2 regions of the Lactobacillus sp. ESL0684 genome follow, and region 2 is predicted to be linked to the other one. Evidence: predicted binding sites of a transcription regulator. Region 2 holds the regulator's gene; the other holds the start of a gene.

Region 1 (4,442 bases), 480 kb from region 2:
ACCACAGATACTGTTGTCTCAGCAACTGTATCTGCAGAACTACTTTGAATTGCATCAATAATTACTTGACGAGCATAATGATCAGCTTTAGCCTGGACTTCCTCATTGCTATCCTTAATCATTTCTGCTTGCTCTTTAACCAACTTATCAGATAGATGGCTTAACACCAGCTTCTTAGCTTGTTCTTCATCTAAATTGGCTACTTCATACAACTTTTGCTGTCTCTTTTGAATTAATTCATCTGCTGCCTGAGCCTGTTGTTTCAGTTGCTCAGATTGTTTAGTTAGTTGCTTTGCCTGTTGATTGAGCTCATTTTCTTGCTCTTTCAACAAAGAATTTTTGTGGTTGAAGGTATCTTCACGCTGTTTCAGACGGTTACGGTCACGCGCCACAGCATCCCGTTTAACATTTAACTCGTCTTCAACTTTTTGTCGATAATCCTGAATTTGTTCTTGAGCTTCAAGAATTTTTTCTTTTTTAGTATTTTGAGCACTTTGCTTGAGAGCATCTGCTGCCTGCTTTTGCGCATTAACTTCTGCTTTGGCAGTAGCTACTTGCGCCTTTGCATCGCTTAAAATATGGTTTGCATCTTGTTGAGCATTTTGAGTTTGCTTTTCCCACCAATTCTTCCGAATTGCGTAGCCAATGCCATAACCAACTAAAATTGAAATAATTGCAACCGCGACGGGAATCAAAATTGTGTTTGTCATGATTACTATCGCCTTTTTTCAGATTATTCACACAATATTAATAATAAAGAACCAAATTGCAACTGTCAATCAACAAGAAAAAAACCTTGACCTAAATTCCTAAGTCAAGATCAATTTCTTCTATTTTATTTGCTTTTTTTGGTGGTTTCTTCTGACTTAGCAGCCTCCTTGACAGAAGTCTCATCTTTGGCAGTTTTGGCTTTTACCTTTTCAGGATCTTCACGTTCTGCAATTGAGTCTTCATCAATTCCATAGGCTTGCCTTACTTTTTGTTCAACTTCAGTATAGACATCAGTATGCTCTTCTAAATACTTCTTAGCATTTTCACGTCCCTGACCTATTCGATCATTATTGTAAGAATACCATGAACCAGCTTTAGCAATAATATCCTTTTCAGCTGCCATATCAAGTAACTCCCCACTTTGAGAAATCCCTTGACCATACATCATGTCAACTTCAGCAACTTTAAACGGCGGAGCAACCTTGTTCTTAACCACTTTAATTTTAACGCGATTACCAGTAATATCGCCGCCTGTTTGCTTAATCTTTTCTGCTCGTCTAATTTCTAACCTAATAGTAGCATAGAATTTTAATGCACGACCACCTGGTGTGGTTTCAGGATTACCAAACATAATACCAACTTTTTCACGAATTTGGTTAATAAAGATAGCAATAGTCTTAGTCTTGTTAATATTACCAGAAAGTTTACGTAAGGCCTGACTCATTAGTCGAGCTTGCAAACCAACATGGCTATCGCCCATTTCTCCATCGATTTCGGCTTGCGGAACTAGTGCTGCAACTGAGTCGACAACTAAGATGTCAATTGCCCCACTAGCAATTAAAGTATCAGCAATTTGGAGTCCTTCTTCACCAGTATTAGGCTGTGATAAAATCAAGGAATCAACATCCACCCCTAAAGCTTCAGCATAAGCTGGATCCATGGCATTTTCAGCATCAATATAAGCTGCAGTACCCCCGCGCTTTTGAACTTCAGCAACTGCATGTAAAGCTACTGTTGTCTTACCTGAAGACTCAGGACCATATGCTTCAATTATCCTTCCGCGTGGATAACCTCCAACACCAAGAGCTGCATCAAGAGCTAACGAACCAGTTGGGATAGTCGAAATCTTGGTATTCGCCTTATCACCCATCCGCATTACGGCACCTTTACCAAAATTTTTTTCAATCTTTTTGAGTGCATTATCCAATGCAGTCTGTTTTTCATCTTTGGCCAAGCAGTTTTCCTCCTCTATTAATACTCATTAATTATACGTTGATTTATGTTAATTTTGCAAGAAAAAACCGAACGAACGTTTAACGTCTTTACTCATTCTTAAATACGCAAAAGCCGCAACTTATTTTTTCGTTGTTTTTCTTTCCAAAAATTTTTGTAAGAAATTCAAAATAGTATCAGAGATAATCGCCATTAATGCAGTCGGAATCGCACCTGCTAAAATAATTGCACTACCATTAGTTGCATTAGTTCCGCGAATAATAATATCACCTAAACCTCCAGCTCCAACAAAGGCACCAATCGCAGTAATTCCGATTGCTAAAACTAATGCATTTCGAATACCAGCCAAAATAATCGATAGAGACAATGGCAGTTTGACCATATACAAAATTTGCCAATTAGTCATACCCATGCCGCGTCCAGAATCAATGATATTACGATCAACATTTCGCATGCCAGTATATGTATTTTTAATAATTGGTAATAGCGAATACAAGAATACTGTGACAATCACCGTATTAACTCCCAAGCCCATGCCAATCATAATGATTGAAAGTAGCGCCAATGACGGAATAGTTTGAATAACGTTAGCAACACTAATGACAAAATTGCCTAACTTATGATTGCGTGCAATAAAAATACCAATTGGTATTCCCACAATTGCCGCAAACAAAACCCCATAAATTGACACTAAAAAGTGCCGGGTAAATTGTTCTAAAACATACATTCCATTGTGATTATAATAATACAGCAATTGCTGAAAAGTATTTAAATGTGACATTTATTTATCACCTCGGAAATAATTATTTTTCTTTAAGAACTTCTGGGCAACAACTTTGGGCTCCAGCAGCTGATCATCAACCTGATAATTCAAACTCCGCATTGTATGTACATCAATCTTGCCATCAAGTCGGTGCAACAATGGCTTTAATTCAGGATGCTTACGCAAAAGCGAATTATTAACAATCATTGAAGCTTCATATGGTGGGAAAAAGTGCCGATTATCTTTTAATTGCTTCAAGTGATAACTGTCAACACGACCATCAGTTGAATAACCTAAGACAACATTCATTTTTCCACTAGCTAAGGCCGAATACACTAACCCAATCTGCATCGGATATGCTTGTGCAAAGCTCATATGATAATATTGCTGGAAAGCCTGATAGCCATCACCTTTACGATTAATCCAATTACTATCTACCCCAAACTTAAACTTATCCGCAACTTTGCTAAGATCAGAGACTGTTTCTAACTTATATTTTTTAGCATCCTTTTGGGTTACCATAAAAGCAAACAGGTTTTCATAGCCATATGAGGGAAAGTCTGTCTGATCATAACGCTGCTTAACTTCTCGCCTGACAGTTTGAGTAGCTTTCTTAGCGTTTTTAGTTGGTGGCAAATTCAAATTAGTTGTCAACTCTGTACCAGTATAAGAGGCAGCCTGAATATCCGCATCATTGCGCACCAGTGCCTGATGCATTAATGGTGCAGAACCTAAATTATCAACAATTTCTGTTTGGTAATTGGTTTCATGTTTAACTAATTCCGAAATGATGTTGGCCAATACCTGTGACTCAGTAGTATTCAAAGAAGCTATGCGAACGCTGTCTGCTCCACCCTGTGCCGAGCCCAGGCCAGGTAAACTACAACCACTACTAAATACAGTAACCAGCATTATTCCTAATAAAGTTAGCCAACGAATTATTTTTTTCTTCATGTCGTTTGCCTCCTTTAGTTACTCTTCTGGGTTGCTGGGGTTAATTTAGCCTCAACCTTTCCAAGCAAATAATCTGTCAAAATTGCCAGTAAGATTACTGGAACAGTCCCACCAATGATTAAATCGGGCTGGAACAGATTCAAGCCATTAAAGATTAAGTCTCCTAGTCCGCCTGCACCAATATAGGATGCTAACGTTGACCACGCAATTACATAAATTGCTGACAACCTAATTCCTGACATGATTACAGGCATTGCCAATGGAACTTCAACTTTCATAATCGATTGAAAGTTGGTCATTCCCAATCCCTTTGCTGAATCGATCACATTAGCATCAACGCCTTTCATACCAATATATGTATTACGCAAGATGGGCATCAAACTATAAATGAACAAAGCGACAATCGATGGCAGCTTCCCAATTCCAAAAATCGGTAACATCAAAGCAAGCAAAGCCAATGCAGGAATCGTTTGTAGCATACTAGCAATATTCATCACGACATTAGCAGTTTTTGGAAAACGGGAAAGGATTACTCCCAAAGGAACAGCTACTAGGACACCCAAGCCTAGTGAAATAGCTGAAAGATAAATTTGTTCCCAGGTCTTTTCAATTAATTCAGAACCATGTTGTGCCAAAAATGCTTCCATTATTCACTCGCCTTCTTTATAGAATCAGTATCACTTTCCGGTTGATCCTGCGATTGCGTTAATGGCGAGGTATCACCCCAAATAGTTTGATATACAGCATCAACTAAACTAGACCGAGTTACAATTCCAACTAA
Region 2 (4,442 bases):
TAGAATTGCAGAAAGACGTCGTTAATTCGAAGTATGAAAAAGAATCATCCGTAAGCGGATGGTTCTTTTTTTGTGGTTTATGGTAAACTTATTGGCAATACAAAATTATATGAGGTCAATAATATGGATAAACTTTTTTTACTAGATTTTGATGCTAGTCAGAGTGCAATTCTTGAACCGGATCACGAAGTGGCAGAACAAAATTACCAGTTTCCTGCTAAATTACTATTCGCTTTTATTACTAATGAAGCAATTGCGCAATTTTTAAATAATTATTCGCATCAAAAAATCGGACATTTTGACTGTTTTGAAGGGGAAACTCCAATTTATGAAGTGCAACTTGAGAATGAAAAAGTTACCTTTTGTCAGGCAAAGATTGGTGCGTCGGCGGCTGTAGAACTGCTTGACTGGCTAATTAGTTACGGTGTCAAGCAAGTTTTGGCAATTGGTTCAGCAGGAGCGTTAACTAATTTGCCCGAAAACTATTTTATGGTGCCAGTTAAAGCCATTAGAGATGAGGGAACTTCTTTTCACTATCAACCAGCAGCTAACATGATTGATTTGCGCTCCAAGTATTTAACGCGAGTTGAACAATTAATGATTCAAAATGGTTTAAAAGTAAAAGAAGTCATAACTTGGACAACTGATGGTTTCTTTCGGGAAACTAAGGATAAAGTACAGCAAGTAAAAAAGCTTGGTGCGGCGTGCGTAGAAATGGAGTGCGCTGCATTAGCGGCTTGTGCACGCTTTCGAGAAGTTGATTTTGCACAAATCTTATTTACCGCTGATTCGCTAGCCAATCTTGAGCAACACGATGATCGTAATTGGGGACGAATGGCACATGGAAATTCGCTAACACTAGCAGCTAACATCTTACGTGAATTGTAAATTAAACCTTGTGAAAAATATGACTGTGAAACCTACGTGAAACGATAGCATAATTCACAAAATTAAATATTATTGTTGCTAAGCCGGCTTTTATCACAAAATAACATAGAAAAGTTTGTGAACTGCATAAGCTTAATAAATGTGGAAAGAAAAATTAACTGAGAACCCAATTAGTAATCAAGTTAAAGTTAATCAAGTTTATTATCTTAATATACTAAAAAATGACTAGAATATTTTTTTATTCTAGTCATTTTATGATGAAATCTAATTAATTTTGTTGCGATATAAGCCGACAACCTTACCGAGAATTTTAACCTTTGGCAAAATAATTGGCGCCATATTATCATTTTCTGGTTGCAAGCGGTAATGATCTTTTTCTTTATAAAATCGTTTGACTGTTGCTTCTTCATCTTCAGTCATTGCGACGACAATTTCACCATTAATGGCAGTACTTTGTTTACGAACAATGATATTGTCGCCGTCTAATATACCAACATTAATCATACTTTCGCCTTTGACCCTAAGCATGAATAAATCGCCAGCATCACTTTCTAAATCGGGCGGCAAAGGAAAGTAATCATCGATGGTTTCGACCGCTAGAATTGGTTGCCCAGCAGTCACTTCACCAACAACTGGAATTTCAGTTGGCTTAATGCCCAATTTTTCTTTCCCTAAGGTCGTAACTTCAAGGGTTCGCGGTTTACTAGCATCCTTAGTAATTAAGCCCTTTTGTTCAAGATGAGATAGGTGAGCATGAACCGTTGAGGTTGAAGAAAGGCTCATTGCTGCGCAAATTTCACGCACTGTTGGGGCAAAACCGCGATCCTGAATGGTTTGATAAATATACTGTAAGATTTCTAGTTGGCGGTAATCTTTGTACCTGCGATCATGTTGATGGTCCGTTTCGTTTGCGTTTGGCATTTGTTAACCTCCAATATCTAAATGGAACATTTACTAAATTTATTTTAACAAAAAAAGAATGCTAGCACAAACGAATGTTCTGAGTGTTTTACCTTTTTTTCTGTAAGTAAATACGGTAGACTTTTTAAGAAAGGATGCGATTAAGATGACTAAGCAAAACGAACAGGCAATAACTGCACGTATCAACGAATTATATCATAAGAAAAAGACTCAAGGATTGACTCAAGCAGAAGAGCAGGAACGCCAAAGTTTACACCAGCAATTTATTAAAAACTTTCGGGCAGGATTTAAGCAAGAAGTTGAAGATTTGGTTATCGTCGATAAAGATGGTCATGAAGTTACTTCTGAGAAGGCGAAAAAAGCGCAACGGGCAAAAGGTTTAAGAAAAGATTAATTTTGTCTTTAACTTTGCACAGAGTTTAGGTAGAATAGAGATATTGAGAAAAATTGAGGTGTATATTTTTATGAATTTGGCATTAGCAATCGTATTAATTATCGTTGCCTTATTAGTAGGACTAATTGGTGGCTTTTATGGTGCGCGATCATATATGAAGAAGTATTTTAAAGATAATCCGCCAATCAGTGAGGACATGATTGTTGCTATGATGTCGCAAATGGGACAAAAACCTTCAGCTAAGAAGGTTAACCAGGTGATGAACATGATGAAGCATCAAAACAACTAAACTTGCTGGATGTGGGCAAAAGACGGGGGTTATCTCCGTCTTTTTTATTTAGAATTTTGGGATAAAAATGGGTATATTTTTTAAATTAGGTTGGTTTTTTAAGAAGGAAAAAAGGCGCTACATAGTCGGGATTACTTTTTTGGCTTTGACGTCTGTGGCCAATTTAGTACCGCCCCGTATTTTAGGATTGATGTCTGATCAATTGAATCGAGGCTTTATTACTTGGTCAAAATATGCAGGATTGATTTTGGCAATTATTGTCGCATCAATTTTGTTATATGTTTTCCGCTATTTTTGGCGTAAGCAAATTTGGGGCGGCGCAGCAGAGCTTGAACGCCAATTACGGTCAAAATTATTCCAGCACTTTATGGTGATGGATCGCACTTTTTACCAACGTCATCGCACAGGTGATTTAATGGCGCATGCTACTAATGATGTTTCGGCAGTTCAAGATGTAGCTGGTGAAGGCGTTTTAACTTTGGTAGATTCGCTGATCATGGGATTGTCGACAATAGTAGCAATGGTCGTATTTGTTGATTGGCGCTTGACGTTAGTAGCGATCTTGCCACTACCATTTTTGGCTTGGGGCGCTTGGAAATTAGGGCTTCATCTGCATGATGCGTTTGATGAATCACAGGCGGCTTTTTCATGGCTAAATAATAAGACTCAAGAGTCAGTTTCGGGAATGAAAGTACTTAAGACCTTTGGTCAGGGTAAGGAAGATACTGCCACATTTGGACAATTGGTTGACGATACTATCAAGATTAATAAAAAGGTTTTTAAGTGGGATTCATTGTTTGACCCTTTAGGTACAATTATTATCGGGCTAACTTACACCATTACGATTATTTATGGTGGTCTATTAGTAACCAATAAAGTTCTGTCAATCGGTCAATTGGTTTCCTTTATTGCTTACATTGGCAACATGGTTTGGCCAATGTTTGCGATTGGCTATCTATTTAACATTTTAGAACGTGGCAGTGCTAGTTATGATCGCATAGAAAAGTTACTGGATGAGCAGCCGCAAATTACGGATCAACATGCCGACCAGGATTTGGATGAAGTCGCCATTGCTGGTGACTTGAAATATCAAATTAAGACATTTGCCTATCCTGATGAACCGCAATTGCCAGTACTACATGACATTGATTTCACACTAAAGACTGGACAAACTTTAGGTTTGGTTGGCAAGGTTGGAGCAGGTAAAACAACGATTATTCAGCTACTGCTGCGTGAATTTGATCAATATGATGGTCAAATCACTCTAAATGGTCATGATATTCGGCAAATTCCATTGAATACTTTATTAAGACAAATTGCTTATGTCCCACAAGATAATTACTTGTTTTCAACTAGTATTCAAAAGAATATTGCTTTTTCTCAAATTGATGCCGCAGATTCTGAAGTTACTTTGGCTGCCCAAAAAAGTGATTTGAATGAGGATATTTTGCAAATGCCGCATGGCTATCAAACCTTGGTCGGTGAAAATGGGATTTCCTTGTCTGGTGGGCAAAAGCAGCGCTTGGCAATTGCTAGGGCATTGCTTAAGCAGAGCCAAATCTTGGTATTGGATGATGCATTATCAGCAGTTGATGCTAGAACTGAACAAGCGATTTTGAAGTCCTTAAGTAAAGAACGACAGGGTAAAACGACATTAATTGCCACACACAGATTAACCTCGGTTATGAATGCCGATTTAATTTTGGTCTTAAAAGATGGCCAGATTATTGAGCGTGGCACCCATGAACAACTATTAGCTGCAGATGGTTGGTATGCAGAAATGTGGCGCAGACAGGAATTTGCGCAAAAGGTAGGTGATTAATTTGGATTCACAAAATAATAATGAATCAGTCTGGTCAAAAGAGATTCCAGTCAAAGAACAGCTTAGTATTTTTAAACGATTAGTTAAGTTTGTACTACATTTTAAGAATGAAATGATTATTGCGGGAA

Evidence for each region. Region 2 encodes LexA, which represses DNA repair genes until DNA is damaged. Its sites were predicted from a motif close to CNAACANNTGTTNG; they were not measured.
Region 1: a site for LexA is predicted at 2,014-2,027, ahead of recA (recombinase RecA). Genes of this name have one in related genera too.

What each region holds. Positions count from the first base shown of each region.
Region 1 covers NZ_CP113941.1:1,264,472-1,268,913, forward strand. The annotation lists gene rny (ribonuclease Y) at 1-710, opposite strand, end outside; gene recA (recombinase RecA) at 836-1,945, opposite strand; gene OZX56_RS06125 (ABC transporter permease) at 2,066-2,725, opposite strand; gene OZX56_RS06130 (osmoprotectant ABC transporter substrate-binding protein) at 2,726-3,619, opposite strand; gene OZX56_RS06135 (ABC transporter permease) at 3,676-4,308, opposite strand; gene OZX56_RS06140 (ABC transporter ATP-binding protein) at 4,308-4,442, opposite strand, start outside.
Region 2 covers NZ_CP113941.1:786,467-790,908, forward strand. The annotation lists gene rplS (50S ribosomal protein L19) at 1-25, shown strand, start outside; gene OZX56_RS03715 (nucleoside phosphorylase) at 124-888, shown strand; gene lexA (transcriptional repressor LexA) at 1,153-1,809, opposite strand; gene OZX56_RS03725 (DUF896 domain-containing protein) at 1,955-2,203, shown strand; gene OZX56_RS03730 (YneF family protein) at 2,274-2,492, shown strand; gene OZX56_RS03735 (ABC transporter transmembrane domain-containing protein) at 2,560-4,314, shown strand; gene OZX56_RS03740 (ABC transporter ATP-binding protein) at 4,316-4,442, shown strand, end outside.